One region of the Streptomyces sp. NPDC051104 genome, then DNA from elsewhere that is predicted to be linked to it. Evidence: riboswitches for the same ligand, from Rfam matches in the RefSeq annotation. Region 1 holds a riboswitch; the other holds the start of a gene.
The links. Region 1 has a riboswitch for thiamine pyrophosphate ahead of AB0N14_RS14705 (cytosine permease). Riboswitches for the same ligand answer to the same signal wherever they lie in the genome.

Region 1 (4,156 bases):
CTGCTCGGGCTGTCCCTGATCGGGAAGCAGGCCCACTGGAACATCGTCGGCCCCAGGTTCCGTTCGATCCACCTCCAGCTCGACGAGGTGGTCGACACCGCACGCTCGTACGCCGACACGGTCGCCGAACGTGCGTCCGCGCTCGGTGTGCCGCCGGACGGCCGCCCGGAGACCATCGCGTCCGCCTACGGCCTGCCCGGCACGAAGGAGGGCTGGCTGCGGGACACCGACGTCGTGGGCCTGATGGTGGAGTCGCTGGAAGCGGCGATCGGGCGGCTGCGCAAGCGGATCGACGCCACCGCTGAGGCCGATCCCGTCACCCAGGACCTGCTGATCGGGATCACCGCGGAGCTGGAGAAGCAGCGCTGGATGTTCGAGGCCGAGAACTGGCCGCGCGAGGAGTGAGACCGAGCGGAACCCGACCGTCGAGGGTGGAGAGGAGTAAGCCATGACCGACGCCCTGGAGATGGACGCGCTGTGGGAGGACTTCCACCGGGTGGTGAACATGACCTCCCAGGAACTGGCGGCCTGGCTGCGGGTCCGGGACGCCGAGGAGGAGAGCGAGCCACTGCCGGAGGAGGCGGGCACGCCCACCGGGCGACACGTCCTGTCGATCCTGCAGAAGCGGCGCACCGACCTCACCGACGACGACGTCCAGGTCATGCGCAAGGTGGTGGACACGGTCACCTCCGAGGTGGACGTGGAGAACGAGCCGGAGGCCGAGGACGAGCACCTGCGCCACCGGCTCATGACGCTGGGGCACGACCCGCTCAAGGCGTCACGGTGAGGCCGCCATGGGACGGGACGACAGAGCCGCCGGGGTGATCGGGGAACTCGTCGGCGAGCACGGGCAGACCTACGCGGAGGAGGCGGGGATCCGGCTCAAGGACGCCCCGCAGCCGCTGTACCGGCTGCTGTTGATGGCCCTGCTGCTCAGCGCCCGCATCCGCTCCCCGATCGCCCTGGCCACGGTGCGGGCGCTTCAGGAGGCGGGCCTGAAGGACCCGCGCCACATGGCTGAGGCGGACTGGCAGGAGCGGGTCGACGCGCTGGGGCGGGGCGGCTACCGGCGCTACGACGAGCGGACGGCGACCCAATTGGGCGACAGCGCCGAGTTGCTGACGGAGCGTTGGGGCGGAGACCTGCGGCGGCTGCGGAAGGCGGCCGACGGCGACGTCTCTGCCCTGCGCCGGCTGTTGCAGGAGATACCGGGGATCGGACCGGCCGGCGCGGACATCTTCCTGCGCGAGGTGCAGCGCGTGTGGCCCGAGGTGGCTCCCTACCTGGACGCGAAGGCACTGTCGGGTGCGGAGCGACTGGGGCTGCCGAAGGACCCGGAGCAGTTGCTGAAGCTGGCGAAGGAAACCGAACCGGCGGTGCTGGCAGCGGCGTTGGTGCGCGCCGCACTCGACAAGAAGCTGGCGGAAGAGGTACGGGAGCACGCGGCGTGAGGGCGGGCTCGGGGTGGGTGCCCTGTGGGCGCAGAACGAGTTGTCCCGGCAGCGCCCGCCGCGAGCCCTCCCGTGCCCGACGCCGGCCCCTCGGCGTCGCCGACACCGCGGCGACCGGCAGGTGAAAGCTTCACCGGGAGCGGAGAAAGCGCATTCCCTCAAGGACTCGCCGACGGCCGCACGAGGATCTTCTCCGCGAAGTTCACGACCAACCTCGGCCGCAGCCTGGCGGGCGGTACCACGACGTCCGACTGCGTGACCCGTACGGCGCCCTCCGGCTGGCAGATCGCGGGATTCCACGGGCGCTCCGGTGACGAGGTCGACAAGATCGGCTTCATCTACACCCGGCGCTGACGCGCCACCAAGACCTCTCGAGGGCCGCTGACCGACCCGGCAGCGGCCCTCACGTATGGCTGATTCCCGTCCTCGGGTTAGTCTTGCCGCCGTACCGGACACGGGGTGCCCCATCTGCGGGCTGAGATCACACCCGTCGAACCTGAACCAGTTCGTACTGGCGGAGGGATGTCTTCCATGCCATCGGCGCATGTCTCGGGCGGGCTGCCCACAGGCGGCCGGAACACCGTCTTCGACGGGCGGATGCCCACCGCTCCCGGCGACCTCAGGGTCGAGGGCCACGGCATCGAGCCGGTCCCCGAGACGAATCGTTACGGCGGGGCGGGCCGGCTGTTCACCGTGTGGTTCGCCCCCAATCTGACCATGACCGGCGTGTTCACCGGGACCATCGGCATCGCGCTCGGCCTGGACTTCACCACCGCGCTCACCGCCATCGTCCTCGGCACGGTGCTGGGCGCGGTGCCCACCGCCTATCTGAGCACCTGGGGCAGCCGCACCGGAGCCGGCCAGCTGCCGCTCGCCCGGCTGGCGTTCGGGCGCGCGGTGGTGCTGCCCGGGGTGCTGCAGTGGCTGTCCTCGATCGCCTGGGACGCGCTGATCGGGCTGTTCGGCGGCGATGCGCTGGCGCGGCTCGCCGGCTGGCCGTTCTGGCTGGGCGTCCTGGTGGTGATGCTCGCCCAAGGAGCTCTGGGGGTCCTCGGCTACGAGGCGATCCACCGGCTGCAGCTCGTCATGACCTTCGTGCTGGCAGCCGCCTTCGCACTGATCGCCCTGCGCATGGCGGGCAGCGTGCACCCCGCCTGGACGGGCACCGCGCACGGCGCGGACCGGGTGGGCGCCTTCGTGCTGACTAGCACCATCGCGCTCAGCCTGTCGCTGTCCTGGGCGCCGTACGCCAGCGACTTCAGCCGCTATCTGCCGCGCGGCACCTCACGGTCCCGGATGTTCTGGTGCACGCTGCTCGGTCTCGTGGTGTCCTTCGTGGCCGTGCAGGTCCTCGGACTGTGGGGCGCCTCGGTGCTGACGGACCAGACGGCCGCGGGCGTGGACCATGTGCTGGGCGGGGGCGCGGCCGGTGCCTTCGGGCTGCTGGCCGTGGCGCTCGCGGCGCTCGCCAGCAACGCGATGAACGACTACAGCGGCTCCCTGGCGTTGCAGACCGTCGGGGTGCGCCTGCCGCGTCCGCTGGCCGCCGCCCTCGCCGTGGTGCTCGGCTTCCCGCTGGTGCTGTGGATGCACGCGGCGAACACCACCGCCCGCTTCCAGAACGTGCTGCTGTTCGTGAGCTACTGGATCCCCGGGTTCGTGGCGATCGTGGTCGTCGACTGGCTCGCCCGGCGCGGCACCGCGGTCGACCTCGCCGCCGGGACCGCCCGGCCGCGCTCCGTGTGGCCGCCGCTGCTGGCGTTCGTCGGCGCCTTCGCCGCGGCGGTGCCGTTCATGGACACTGGACTGTACGTGGGCCCGGCCGCCCACGCGCTGCACGGCGCCGACGTCTCCTACTACGTGGCGTTCCTGGTCGCGCTCGCGCTCTACGCCCCGCTGCGCGTCCGGGAGGAGAGCCGCGTGCGCGTCCGAGAGGAGGGCCGCGCATGACCGCGCCGCCCCGTGTCCTGACCATCGCCGGCTCCGACTCCGGCGGCGGCGCCGGGATCCAGGCCGACCTGAAGACCATGCTGGCGCTCGGCGCCCACGGTATGAGCGTGATCACCGCGGTCACGGCGCAGAACTCCGTGGGGGTGCAGGGGGCGTGGGAGCTGCCCGTGGAGGCGGTGCGCGCCCAGTACCGCAGCGTCGTCGACGACATCGGAGTACAGGCGGTCAAGACGGGCATGCTCGCCTCACCCGCGCTGGTCCAGACGGTGGCCGACCTGCTCGGGGACATGCCGGCACCGGTCGTCGTGGACCCGGTGAGCGTCTCCAAGCACGGCGACCGGCTGCTCGCCGACGACGCCCTGGAGGCCGTACGGACCAGGCTGCTGCCGCTCGCCACGGTGACCACGCCGAACCTGGACGAGGTCGCGGAGCTGACCGGCATCACGGTGACCGACGAGGCGGGCATGCGCCGCGCAGCCGACCGCCTGCTGTCGTACGGGCCCCGGTGGGTGCTCGTGAAGGGCGGCCATCTGCCCGGCGAGGCCACCGACCTGCTCACGGACGGCCGGCAGGAGCACTGGCTGCGCGCCGCACGCCACGACAACCGCCACACCCACGGCACGGGCTGCACCCTCGCCTCGGCCGTCGCGGTCGGTCTCGCGCAGGGCCTCACGGTGCCGGAGGCGGTGCGGCAGGCCAAGGAGTACGTCACGGAGGCGATCGCGGCGGGCTTCGCGCTCGGCGCCGGCATCGGA
Region 2 (4,156 bases), on a different contig from region 1:
ATGGTCAATCCCGATCAGGCGTTCGCCCGGACGCTCCTGACCACCGGGTGGGTCTTCGGCGCGGTGACCGCGGCGTCGATCCTGGTCGCCGCGATCGGCCTGCTGCTCACCGCGCTGCGCAACAGTTCCTCGGCACAAGAGGCGGACGCGTCGGGCACGTTGACGACGGAGGTGTCCCGGGCCAGGGCCGCCTGGCACGAGGCGCTGCTGGAGCGCGGCATCCTGCCGTTCCTCCGTGAGGCGCTCAGCGACCCGGGGACGGCCGCGATGACCCGGAAGGCGCCGGAGGCGGCCGGCGGCCGCATCCCGCACCTCGGCTACGACCGTCCGGGGTTCAGCAGCCCCGACAGCGGCCCGGCCGCCGGCCCGCGCCCCAGCTTCACCAGCCCCGACTTCACCAGCCCGGACTTCGGGGGGCCGGAGCACAAGCCGGAGTGACGAGCCCCGTCCGACGACCGGCCAGGTCCACACGAGTCCCCAGCCGGACCGCCCCCCATCGGACCGTCACCCGAAGAGTGGGCCCGGACTGCTCCACCCAAGCCGGGCCCGCACTTCTCACTCGGCGCGGGCCGTTCCGCGCCCTGAACGGCGTCGGCCCCGGCGAGGGCGAGGACAAAACGCTGCCCGGAACAGCCTCTGTGGCGTCCCGGGTCAGCGCCCCGCTCGGCCCCGTGTCAGTCCGCGATCGGCAGGTACACCCGGTTCCCCGCCTCCGCGAACTCCTTCGACTTCTGGAGCATCCCCTCAGCGATCTCCTCGGCCGTCGCGCCCTCGGCCATATCACCGCCGAACCGCTCTGTGATGGTCTGGCTGATCTTCATCGAGCAGAACTTCGGACCGCACATCGAGCAGAAGTGGGCGGTCTTGGCCGGCTCCGCCGGGAGCGTCTCGTCGTGGAAGTCGCGGGCCGTGTCCGGGTCGAGGGCCAGGTTGAACTGGTCCTCCCAGCGGAACTCGAAGCGCGCGTCGGACAGCGCGTCGTCCCACGCCTGCGCACCCGGATGACCCTTGGCGAGGTCGGCCGCATGGGCGGCGATCTTGTAGGTGATCACACCGGTCTTGACGTCGTCGCGGTTGGGCAGGCCCAAGTGCTCCTTGGGGGTGACGTAGCAGAGCATGGCCGTGCCCCACCAGGCGATCATCGCGGCGCCGATGCCGGAGGTGATGTGGTCGTACGCCGGCGCGATGTCCGTCGTCAGCGGCCCGAGCGTATAGAACGGAGCTTCATCGCAGATCTCCTGCTGAAGGTCGATGTTCTCCTTGATCTTGTGCATCGGGACGTGTCCCGGGCCCTCGATCATGGTCTGTACGTTGAAACGCCTGGCGATGCGACCGAGTTCCCCGAGCGTGCGCAGTTCCGCGAACTGTGCCTCGTCGTTGGCGTCCGCGATGGAGCCGGGCCTGAGGCCGTCGCCCAGCGAGTACGTGACGTCATAGGCCGCGAGGATTTCGCACAATTCTTCGAAATGCTCATACAGGAACGACTCCTTGTGGTGGGCGAGGCACCACGCCGCCATGATCGAGCCGCCACGCGAGACGATGCCGGTCTTGCGCTTCGCGGTCAGCGGTACGTACGGCAGACGCACCCCCGCGTGCACCGTCATGTAGTCCACGCCCTGCTCGGCCTGCTCGATGACCGTGTCCTTGTAGATCTCCCAGGTCAGTTCCTCGGCCTTCCCGTCGACCTTCTCGAGGGCCTGATAGAGCGGCACCGTGCCGATCGGCACGGGGGAGTTGCGCAGCACCCACTCGCGCGTGGTGTGGATGTTGCGGCCGGTGGACAGGTCCATGACCGTGTCGGCGCCCCAGCGGGTCGCCCAGGTCATCTTCTCGACCTCCTCCTCGATGGAGGAGGTCACGGCGGAGTTGCCGATGTTGGCGTTGACCTTCACCAGGAACCGCTTGCCGATGATCATCGGCTCGCTCTCGGGGTGGTTGACGTTGGCCGGGAGGACCGCACGGCCTGCCGCGATCTCCTCGCGCACCACCTCCGGGGACACGTTCTCCCGGAGGGCGACGAACTCCATCTCGGGCGTGATCTCCCCCCGCCGTGCGTACGCCAGTTGCGTGACCGCCTTGCCGTCACGGCTGCGGCGCGGCTGACGCGGCCGCCCCGGGAACACCGCGTCGAGGTTGCGCAGTCCGCCCCGCGGCGAGGTGTGCTTGATGCCGTCGTCCTCGGGGCGGACGGGACGGCCCGCGTACTCCTCGGTGTCGCCACGGGCGGTGATCCAGTTCTCCCGCAATGGGGTCAGGCCCCTGCGGACGTCGGTCTGGACGAGTGGATCGGTGTACGGGCCAGAGGTGTCGTACAGCGTGACCGACTGCCCGTTGGTGAGGTGCACCCGACGGACCGGCACCCGCAGGTCGGGGCGTGAGCCCTCGATGTACGCCTTGTGCCAGCCGATGGACTGTCCGCCCTCCTGGGACTGTTCGCCCTGAACGGAGGAAGGCGTGCGTACGTCCTTGTTGGTCATGAGACCTACTCCCTACGCCGGCATTACCCGGTAACAGGTTCAGCGGTCGACGCAGCGGTTTCCGCCCGCCGATGTTCCACGTGAAACATCGCGTCTGCGGAGGTCAGCGCCCTCTCAGCCCGGTGCTCCGAGCTCCCGCGTGTGCAAAGGTCCTCCTACGCTAGCGTCTCTTTGCGCGAGCTGAACAGTGGGCCTCACGCCTTCTTGCGATGATGCCTCGGTGACCACGACACAGCATCCGCCCCCGTACCCGCCGCCCGACCCACCTCATGGCCACGGCCACGGCCACAGTCCGGGCGACGCACATGGCCATGGACCGAGCGGCGAGCACGGGCAGGGAGCACGCGGCGGGCACGGGCATGGACCGAGCGGGCACGGTCACTCGCACAGCCACAGCCATGGCCCGGCGGCCCCCGTGTCGCGGCACCTGCGCAGAGTCATCGCCGCGATCCTCATCCCCTTCACGGCAGCCGTGGTGGTCGGCCTCGTCGTGCTGTGGCCCGGCGGAGTGCCGTCACACAAGCGCACCGGCGTGGGATTCGACCGGCAGACCCAGCAGGCCACGGTCACCAGGGTGGTGGAGGTGGACTGCAAGTCCGTGAACGCCTCGGGTGACACCCCGACCGGCGACACCTCCACGGCCGAGGGCTCCTCGGCCCAGCAGCAGTCGGCCGGCACGTGCAAGAAGGCGACGGTGCGCGTCGACACGGGCATGGACCAGGGCCGGACGTTCACGGAGATCGTCCAGCCGGACCAGTCACGGCAGTTGCATCAGGGCGAGAAGGTCGTGGTCGCGTACGAACCGTCCGCCCCCAGGGACCTGCAGTACTCGGTGGCGGATGTGAACCGCAAGGTCCCCATGGCGCTGCTGGCCGGCATCTTCGCCATCGCCGTGGTGGTCGTCGGCCGGATGCGCGGTGTGATGGCGCTCATCGCCCTGGCCGTCAGCTTCCTGGTGCTGAGCCTGTTCATCCTGCCGGCGATCCTGCAGGGCTCGAACCCGCTGCTCGTGGCCGTGGTCGGGTCCAGCGCCATCATGCTGATCGCCCTCTACATGTGCCACGGGCTCTCGGCACGCACCTCGGTGGCGGTGCTCGGCACGCTCGTCTCCCTGTCCCTGATCGGTGTGCTGGGCTCCCTGTTCATCGGCTGGGCCGCGCTGACCGGCAACACCGACGACAACACCGGCCTGATCCACGGCCTGTACCCGGGTATCGACATGAGCGGCCTGCTGCTGGCAGGCGTCATCATCGGCTCGCTCGGCGTCCTCGACGATGTGACGGTGACGCAGACGTCGGCGGTCTGGGAGCTCCACGAAGCGAACCCGTCGATGGGCTGGCGTGGTCTGTACCGTGCGGGCATCCGTATCGGCCGCGACCACATCGCGTCGGTCGTCAACACGCTCGTCCTGGCGTACGCGGGTGCCGCTCTGCCGCTGTTGCTGCTGTTCTCGATTGCGCAGAGCAGCGTGGTCACCGTTGCCGACAGCGAGCTGGTCGCGGAGGAGATCGTGCGCACGCTCGTCGGTTCGATCGGCCTGGTCGCCTCGGTGCCGGTGACCACGGCACTGGCCGCCCTGGTGGTCTCCGCCGACCGCTCCGACCGGTCCGCCGCTCCGGCCGCCGTACCGGCCCGCGGTGGGCGCGGGCGGCGCCGCAGGCACTGAGGCACCCAAGCCG

Region 2: linked by a shared signal. The riboswitch ahead of thiC (phosphomethylpyrimidine synthase ThiC) and the one ahead of AB0N14_RS14705 (cytosine permease) in region 1 are both predicted to bind thiamine pyrophosphate.

The regions. Positions count from the first base shown of each region.
Region 1 is NZ_JBFBBS010000008.1:92,055-96,210, forward strand. It holds gene AB0N14_RS14685 (DNA starvation/stationary phase protection protein) at 1-405, shown strand, start outside; gene AB0N14_RS14690 (DUF3140 domain-containing protein) at 449-787, shown strand; gene AB0N14_RS14695 (endonuclease) at 795-1,451, shown strand; partial or broken gene AB0N14_RS14700 (jacalin-like lectin) at 1,623-1,805, shown strand; TPP riboswitch at 1,897-1,991, shown strand; gene AB0N14_RS14705 (cytosine permease) at 1,983-3,401, shown strand; gene thiD (bifunctional hydroxymethylpyrimidine kinase/phosphomethylpyrimidine kinase) at 3,398-4,156, shown strand, end outside.
Region 2 is NZ_JBFBBS010000005.1:129,836-133,991, forward strand. It holds gene AB0N14_RS10380 (hypothetical protein) at 1-438, shown strand, start outside; gene thiC (phosphomethylpyrimidine synthase ThiC) at 675-2,477, opposite strand; TPP riboswitch at 2,470-2,626, opposite strand; gene AB0N14_RS10390 (YibE/F family protein) at 2,698-4,143, shown strand.